One region of the Bacillus sp. GM2 genome, then DNA from elsewhere that is predicted to be linked to it. Evidence: riboswitches for the same ligand, from Rfam matches in the RefSeq annotation. Region 1 holds a riboswitch; the other holds the start of a gene.
What was found. Region 1 has a riboswitch for thiamine pyrophosphate ahead of tenA (thiaminase II). Riboswitches for the same ligand answer to the same signal wherever they lie in the genome.

Region 1 (4,361 bases):
GAAAAAGGTACCGGGTTTATCGCATTCAGCATGGGCGCCGAGCATGCCCGCCGCCGCGCTCGTCGCTTTTTTGCCGACTTCTCCGCTTTCAAACACGGCCGTTTTTTTCCCCGCTTTCACAAGATGGTAAGCGATGGATGTCCCGATGATGCCTCCGCCGATCACGATCGTATCATAGCGCTTTCTCATATGAATCTCCCTTCGCGAGACAGGCAAGCCGCGCGGCCGCCTCATCCGGTCTGTCATGGGAAAAGATCCCCGACATCACGGCGATGCCGTCTGCCATTTTGACTTCCGCCAGTCGTTGTTCGGTAATACCTCCGATCGCAATGACCGGAATGCTTACAGCCCTCTTCACTTCAGCCAGGCTGAGAGCCCCTCTTCCTTTGCGGCCCTTTTTACAGTCCGTTTCAAAAATGTGGCCGAACAGCACGTAATCTGCACCTTCAGTTTCAGCCTGAACCGCTTCTTCTGGCGAATGTACGGACTTTCCGATTTTCAAATGCGGAAAACGGCTCCTCACACTTTTGACGGAAAAGCCGTGTGAAGGCAGCTGCACCCGGTGAATGTGATGAAACAAAGCGATATCCACTCTGTCGTTGATGATAAGTTTCCGCTTATCAACCCCTTCTTCGGCCAGGCGGTCGATTAAACTTGATATTTCGCTTACTTTTTTTGACCTTTCCCTAATGTGGATAAAGTCAACGGCATTTTGAATCGAGATGATTTTTGCAGCTAGCTCTTCCACAGAGTGCTTGTCATCGGTGATCGCGTGCAGATGCAAGCTGATCCACCCCGCTTTTTGCCCAGCTTTCTTTTTGGTAGGCCATATCCCAGAAGCTGTATTCGTAGAAGCTGGAGATGACGAAGTTCTCCTTCATCTTCGCGCGCGTTTTCTCATCGGCGTTTTCAGCCAGCTCATCGAAGCGGTTGATCTGTTCCATCACATGTTCTCTAAACCAGTCGCCTCCGTATGTCGCGATCCATTCTTGATAAATCGCGCTGTCAGGCCTGCACGTTTTTAACGTTTCACCGACGTCATAATAAAGCCAATAGCAAGGAAGCAAAGCGGCCAGTATTTCCGCAAAGCTGCCGCTGACGACAGAACGGTACATATGCGATGTGTACGCATACGCTGTCGGCGACGGTTGAAACGACTCCAGTTCTTCCTTTGTGATTCCCAATAGATCGGTGAATTTCCTATGGAGCGACATCTCGGCTTCATATGTGCCTTTCGCGTGTTCAGCCATCCGGCTTGTCGTATATAAATCGTGAGCATATGCCGCACCAAAGGATTGGACTTTGGCAAAGTGGGTCAAATAGTAGGAATCCTGCATGACATAGTATTTAAATCGATCAACCGGAAGTGTGCCGTCTCCAATCCCTTGAATAAACGGATGGACAAAACTGCCTTCCCACCATTTTGCAGCGCTGTTTCGGCATTCTTCTGAAAACTTCATTTCGAGGCTCCTCCTTCGATTCTGAACATAAAAAAACCACTTTCCCGCAAGGAAAGTGGTTTGGAATTTGCATATATACATACTCAAATACCGTGCCACTTCCCTACGCAGGTTTGAACCTGTTCAGGTTATGAGGGTCTAAAAGTCACACTTTTATCTCAGCCCTTATCAAGGACTCCCCTAGTGGAAAACATTTCTTGTTCATTCAGTTTATACTTTTATCTTATCACGAATTGCAAAATGGTCAAGCATCAGTCTCCAAGCGTTTTTCTCAATTCCGCAATATATTCGCGCGAACCGGTGGCGATCAGCCTGTCACCCAATTGCAGCCTTGTATCCCCGTGGGGCACGATGCTGTCAACCCCGCGGAAAATCCGGACGAAGATGACATCTCCCGTAAACGGAAACTCCCTTAACAGGACACCGTCAAATCGCTCATTGCTCATATTGATCTGATACAGCGACGCATCCTGGTTCGTCAGGAGTTTCATAACGCCAGGCGCCTCGATAAGCGCGCGCAGCAGCGTTTTTGTTGAAAGCAGAATGGAGAATGTATCAATTCCGTTATCTTTCAGTCTGGATTCGGCGTCTGGAGAATCTGCGCTGGCGATAATTCTCGCGACTTTCTGCTCCTTCGCAAAAAGCGCGATCCCTGTATTGCGCTCTTCACTGCCTGTGGCGACGACGAGTATATCCGTTTGGAAAACACCGAATGATTGAAGCGTCTCGTATTCATAATCAGGCAAAACTTCAACATCAAACACCGGGTCCGCCAGCTTTTCTTCCTTTTTTTCCTGCCGGACATGCAGGATTCTGACGTGATAATCTTCCGGAGAAAGTTCGAGCGTGACCGGCAGCGTCATTTGATTTGCGCCGATAAAGGTGATCATCTTTTTCTCTTTTTCGTTTTCCGTTTTCGGCATTAATTTTTTAAAGCCGGTCGGTGTGATGATGCATGTAATGACAGCCACCAGAATCAGCGCGCCGGACATCTGCGCGTCAATGACGCCGATGCGCTCGCCGATCGTTGTCGCCGCGATCACCAAAGAAAGCGTGGAAGTCAGGAGAAAACCGGAAGCCAGCACGGTTTTCATGTCATACCACTTTTTCAAAAACAGCACCGGAATGACTTTGCTGATTAATAGAGCCACAAACAGAAGCGGGATCATCACTAAAATTTTCGGATTGCCAAACAGCGACCAAATGTCCAATTTGACGCCTGTCATCACAAAGAAGATCGGGATGAGGAATCCGTAGCCGAATGAATCGAGCTGCTGAACGAGCTCCTTGTTCGGTGAAAGCAGCGATACAAGCACCCCGGCTAAAAACGCGCCGAGTATGTTTTCTGCACCGAGCGACTCGGACAGCGCCACAAGTACGATGATCAGCGTAAATATCGCCCTTGTACCGATCTGGATCGTGCCTTTTGACAGCACTTCGACAAAAGGCCGCTTTTTAAATACCCTTCCGAACAGGTATAAAACGACGCCGGCGGCAAATAAGATCATCAGCAGCCACATATTGCTGTTTTCGTCGCCGTAGATTGAGGCGAACACTGCAAGCAGAATCATCGTGACAAGATCGGCAATAACGGCGACAAGCAAAATAATCTGGCCGATATTCGTCTTCATGAGACGCTCTTCCTTCAGCGTCGGAACGACAACCCCGAGCGAAATTGTCGAAATGATCAGCGTCATTAAAAAGGCGTTGTCAATAAATCCTGCCATGACAAAGCTGTAAGAAAGGCCGAGCGATAAAATAAAGACGGCAATAAAGATGACCGAAGCCGTTTTAAATGTATTCGGCGCTGCCTTTCCGCTCGGAAGCAGCTGCTTTTTCTTTCCTTTTTCAAATGCGGAAAAATCGATTTCAAGCCCGCTTAAAAACATTAAAAAGATAAATCCGAGCATCGATAAAGTTTCGAGCCATGTATCATGCTGGGCGACCAGATCGAACCCGCTTTTTCCGATAATAAGACCCATGATAATTTCAGCGACAACCACCGGTATGCTTAACCTGAAACGGTGCAGCAGGATGGGCGTTAAAAATGCGATAATCAGTACGACAACTAGAGATGAGACAGATGTGTGCTCCATAAACTGGTACCTCCTCTAAAACCGGTTTCCGGGTATGATTAGCGTTCCCTTTTTGAAAAATAAAAGGAACATCTTTTTAGACATTTTCACGTGGGAAAAGAACCGTCTGAACTCTTTTCTCACAGGTGTAAAAATCGATTTTAACAATGCTCGCTCAGAAAAAAAAGTAATATGCCTGATTTTCTCCGGCGTAGGTCGCTGAAGCTTTATTTATATATGGGATTGGGCAATGTATATACATACGCAGACAGGAGGCAGAAAACGCATGAAATACGATGTAATCGGTGATATTCACGGGTGCTATGACGAAATGATTGCGCTGATTGAAAAGCTCGGTTACTCGCTGTCATCGGGGTTTCCCGTTCATCCGGAAAACAGAACACTTGTCTTTCTCGGGGATTTAACAGACAGAGGGCCAAAATCGCTGGAGGTTGTTGAATTTGTAGGACGGGCCGTTGAAGAAGGAGCTGTGCGATATGTGCCCGGCAATCACTGCAATAAGCTGTACCGTTTTTTCAAAGGAAATCCGGTGAAGCTGCAGCACGGGCTGGAGACGACGGCGGCCGAATACAGAAACCTTCCGAAACATAAACAGAAGGATATCAGAGACCTTTTCATGCGCCTTTATGAAAAAGCCCCGCTTTATGAGATCCTGCATAACGGCGAACTTGTCGTCGCACATGCCGGCATCAAAGCGGAAGACATCGGCAAAAAGCCTGTCGGAAAAGTAAAACAGTTTGTGCTATACGGAGATATTACAGGAGAAACGCTGCCTGACGGACGGCCGGTCAGGCGGGACTGGGCC
Region 2 (4,361 bases), 1.9 Mb from region 1:
TCTTGGAGAACGTCTTGAAGCGGTAGCCGATTTCGAGTCTGTATCAGAGCTGTCAGCTCAGGATATCGCTGAAATGCTGTCCATTTTAAACGATCTTCAGAAGACGCTCGAAGTGAAAACGAAATATTATCTTGTTAAAGACGGAAAGAAAAAAGAAGTGTCTTTGACGACGCTTGTCAGTGCTGAAGATCTGAAGGGAGCAAGCCTCCTAGTGGAAGTATACGATCTGCAGGGCAATTTCATTTTGGATGTATTGCTGACGCCTGAAATGATCGGATCTGATTTAATTCATGACACAGGGTCGAAAGTGAAGCAAACCCAAACGGCTGTTAAACACGACGCAAAGAAATCTCATGTGAAAAAGACGGTTAAAGGTGCAAAGCTTCCGAAAACGGCCGGGCATTACGCAGAATGGTCGATCTTTGGCGCCGTTCTGATGTTTGGCGGATTGTTTATGGTCAGAAGGCTTCGAAAAGCGGCTTAACATTTTACTTCCCATTCTAAGTCTGTATAGAATGGGAAGTTTTTATAAGGAGTGAAAGGAAATTAAGGCACATCGAAAAAAGATCATCTGGCTTGCAGCCATTGCGATGGTTGCGTGCGGCGCTTATTTTACAACAACGAATGTGTTCAAGCTGATGCACGGCTACGCTCTATTTTCATTTCAGCAGATGAAAGAAGAGGAAAAGCCTGAAAAACCTCCGATTCAGACGACGAAAAAAGAAAAGACGGCAATTGATCAAACATTTGAAACCGGGGAGAAAATCGGTGATCTTGTTATTCCGAAAATCAATGCAAGGCTTCCGATATATCACGGAACAGATGAAGACGAGCTGCAAAAAGGCGTGGGCCATTTCGCAGGATCCGTTCTGCCTGGAGAAGATGACAACTCGGTTTTATCAGGCCACCGGGATACGGTTTTCCGAAAACTCGGCCGAGTGGGGAAAGGCGATCAGTTAATTGTTGAAGCTTCCTACGGAACTTTTACATACAAAGTGAAAAAGGTCCGAATCGTGGATGCGGATGACCGGACGGTGATAGTTCCAAAGCCGAGAGCGACATTGACGGTTTCCACCTGCTATCCTTTTGACTTTATCGGTTCAGCACCGGAGCGGTATATATTGGTCGCAGATTTGATTAAAACATAAAAAACAGCGGAATCTCAGGCGAATCCGCTGTTTTTTTATGTTATCTCATGTTTGTTCTGTTTTCTAGAAGTCTTGGTGCGGTTAGCAGCAGTATACAAAGGACGATTGTGCAGACAATGAAAGACGGAAGCATATACGTTCCATTATATACCAATGAATAAATCCATACCGGAGTGCCTTTAGGCGCATAGTTTCCAAAAAAGACAGCGCCGCTGATGACATGTGCGAGAAATTTCAGTCCGCTTCCAAGAAGGACGGCCAGCATAACATAGGAAATGATCTTTCCTTTTTGTTTCTCAAATGAAGCATTTCGGATCGATCCGGCAAAAAAGCCGCCGATTCCCGCGGCCGTAGGCGCGATAAAGTAATCAAGAAGAAGCTGCAGAGGATGAACAACGTAAAATCCTCCAGTGACAAATTGAAGCAATCCGGCTAAAAACCCGGTCGCCAGCCCTGCCTTGAGCCCCCATCTAAAGGAGATCAGGAAGATCGGAATCATCATGACGGCGATTGAACCGCCTTGAGGCATTTTTAAAAACATTCCGGACACCATATCAAGTATAAGTGCTATTCCTGTCATAATCGCAATTTCAATCAGCTGTACAAGTTGTTTAGATTGATTCATCATAACCCTCACTTTTGATGAACAAAGGGATACTGGACTTCTTTCCCAATAAAAAAAGCAATGCGGGGAAGGAGTAGGACAGTTTTCCACGCACTGCTTTGGATGCAATTAGAAATGACTTTGCCACATTCCTACGCCAGCATTAACTAACAGGTTCGAAGGGTCAGAACGGTCGTTCACTCTCAGCCCGGAGGCTCCCCTTGTGGTCATCAAGTTATTTAGTTATATTCTACTATACTAAAAAAAGAAACGGACGACAAGCTAATTTTTCGAAAAACTTTTGCTGAAACCCTCCAATATGTAGCAAGGCAAACATCTTTTCCTTTATAATAGAACTTATTCGTACGTACAAGATCAGTAAAGGGTTGATCTGATGGGTGAACTTACAAAATACAGCATGGTGAAAAATAAAATTAAATCGTGGATATATGAAGGCAAAGTGAAGCCGGGCGAAAAAATTCATTCGGAAAACGAATTGATGAAAATATTTGGTGTAAGCAGGCATACGATCCGGCAAGCGATTGGCGACCTTGTTCATGAAGGGCTTTTATACAGAGAGCAGGGCTCAGGGACGTATTGCTCCCACCGTCTTCAGCTTTCTGAAAAAGGAAGGGAAAGAAATAAGATGATCGGGGTCATGACGACTTACCTTTCGGATTACATTTTTCCTTCTATTATAAGAGGAATCGAATCGTCCCTGTCCAGTGAAGGATACACCCTTGTCGTCGCGAGCACCAATAATGACAATGAAAAAGAAAAACAATGCCTTGTGAATATGCTTGACAAAAAAATTGCCGGGTTGATCGTGGAGCCGACGAAAACAGGAAGCTTTAACCCGAATTTAAGTTACTATTTGACGCTTGAACAACATCATATTCCGTATTTGATGATCAACCAATTTTATCAGGAGTTAAATCCGCCCCATTTCATTTTGGATGATGAACACGGCGGTTTTATCGCCACGGAGCATTTGATTAAGCTCGGCCATGAAAAAGTGTTCGGTTTCTTTAAACAGGACGATATGCAGGGCGCCAACCGGATGAAAGGATTTATCCGTGCTTTCAGAGAAAACGGCTTGTCGTTTTACCCTGAAATGGTCGTGACGTACACAACAGAGAACAAAAAACAAAAAACGATAGCTGAAACCAGGAAGCGGCTTTCTTCATCAGACCGTCCGACTGCTATATTCTGCTATAACGACGAGATCGCGCTTATGGTGTTGGATGTCGTGAGGGAATTCGGTTTGAAGGTGCCGGAAGACATATCGATTGTGGGATATGACGACTCACACTTGAGCGAGGCATCTGAAGTGAAGCTGACGTCAGTCACCCATCCGAAAATGCAGATGGGGATTGAGGCGGCAAGATGGATGATTGCCAAAGTTGAGGGACGCAACACGGATCAGCTTGAGCATTCCACCGTCTACAAACCTGAACTGGTTGTCAGACATTCGACCGCCAAGCTGAAAAGGTAGGCTGTATAAGCTTTATCCGCCAACCAGCGTGAATGAAAATATATCCTGTTAAAAAGCTCCGGAATGAGGAGCTTTTTATTCAAGTGAAAGCTGATAGCGGAGAGTTTAATGTCATCCTCGAAGCTTCGGCCCATGTGCAGCTTTAGCAAATCGATTTTTAAAGACCGCTGTATACCTTTATATAGAAGAAAGCGGTAAGGAGAAATAAATGGCGTCAATTGCCGGCTGGTCGAGATAATCAGGAATCATCGGAGTCAAAATCATTTGATTATTATTTTTTTAAAAAAGCTATTGTGTAAAACGAAAATAGATGTTATATTTGTATCCGCCCCTAAAAAGGAGGCTTTATAAAAACAACTTCGAAAATCTTTTAAAAAAAGTTGTTGACATTCACAGTGATAGAATGTTATATTAGTAAAGTCGCTTCTTCGAGAGGCGGAAATGATCTTTGAAAACTAAACAAGACAAAACGTACCTGTTAATTCATTAAATAAATCGCACACATGTTGTGCGTAGTCATTATCAAACTTCATGGAGAGTTTGATCCTGGCTCAGGACGAACGCTGGCGGCGTGCCTAATACATGCAAGTCGAGCGGACCGACGGGAGCTTGCTCCCTTAGGTCAGCGGCGGACGGGTGAGTAACACGTGGGTAACCTGCCTGTAAGACTGGGATAACTCCGGGAAACCGGGGCTAATACCGGATGCTTAATTGAACCGCATGGTTCAATTATAAAAGGTGGCTTCGGCTACCACTTACAGATGGACCCGCGGCGCATTAGCTAGTTGGTGAGGTAACGGCTCACCAAGGCAACGATGCGTAGCCGACCTGAGAGGGTGATCGGCCACACTGGGACTGAGACACGGCCCAGACTCCTACGGGAGGCAGCAGTAGGGAATCTTCCGCAATGGACGAAAGTCTGACGGAGCAACGCCGCGTGAGTGATGAAGGTTTTCGGATCGTAAAACTCTGTTGTTAGGGAAGAACAAGTACCGTTCGAATAGGGCGGTACCTTGACGGTACCTAACCAGAAAGTCACGGCTAACTACGTGCCAGCAGCCGCGGTAATACGTAGGTGGCAAGCGTTGTCCGGAATTATTGGGCGTAAAGCGCG

Region 2: linked by a shared signal. The riboswitch ahead of thiT (energy-coupled thiamine transporter ThiT) and the one ahead of tenA (thiaminase II) in region 1 are both predicted to bind thiamine pyrophosphate.

Annotation. Positions count from the first base shown of each region.
Region 1 covers NZ_JBRKSZ010000007.1:2,287,088-2,291,448, forward strand. Annotated here, with positions in the region: gene thiO (glycine oxidase ThiO) at 1-189, opposite strand, end outside; gene tenI (thiazole tautomerase TenI) at 173-784, opposite strand; gene tenA (thiaminase II) at 759-1,460, opposite strand; TPP riboswitch at 1,544-1,652, opposite strand; gene ACVC9U_RS12705 (monovalent cation:proton antiporter family protein) at 1,712-3,556, opposite strand; gene prpE (bis(5'-nucleosyl)-tetraphosphatase PrpE) at 3,822-4,361, shown strand, end outside.
Region 2 covers NZ_JBRKSZ010000007.1:417,605-421,965, forward strand. Annotated here, with positions in the region: gene ACVC9U_RS03055 (processed acidic surface protein) at 1-484, shown strand, start outside; gene ACVC9U_RS03060 (class D sortase) at 591-1,148, shown strand; gene thiT (energy-coupled thiamine transporter ThiT) at 1,189-1,773, opposite strand; TPP riboswitch at 1,885-1,984, opposite strand; gene ACVC9U_RS03070 (GntR family transcriptional regulator) at 2,147-3,247, shown strand; rRNA gene ACVC9U_RS03075 (16S ribosomal RNA) at 3,776-4,361, shown strand, end outside.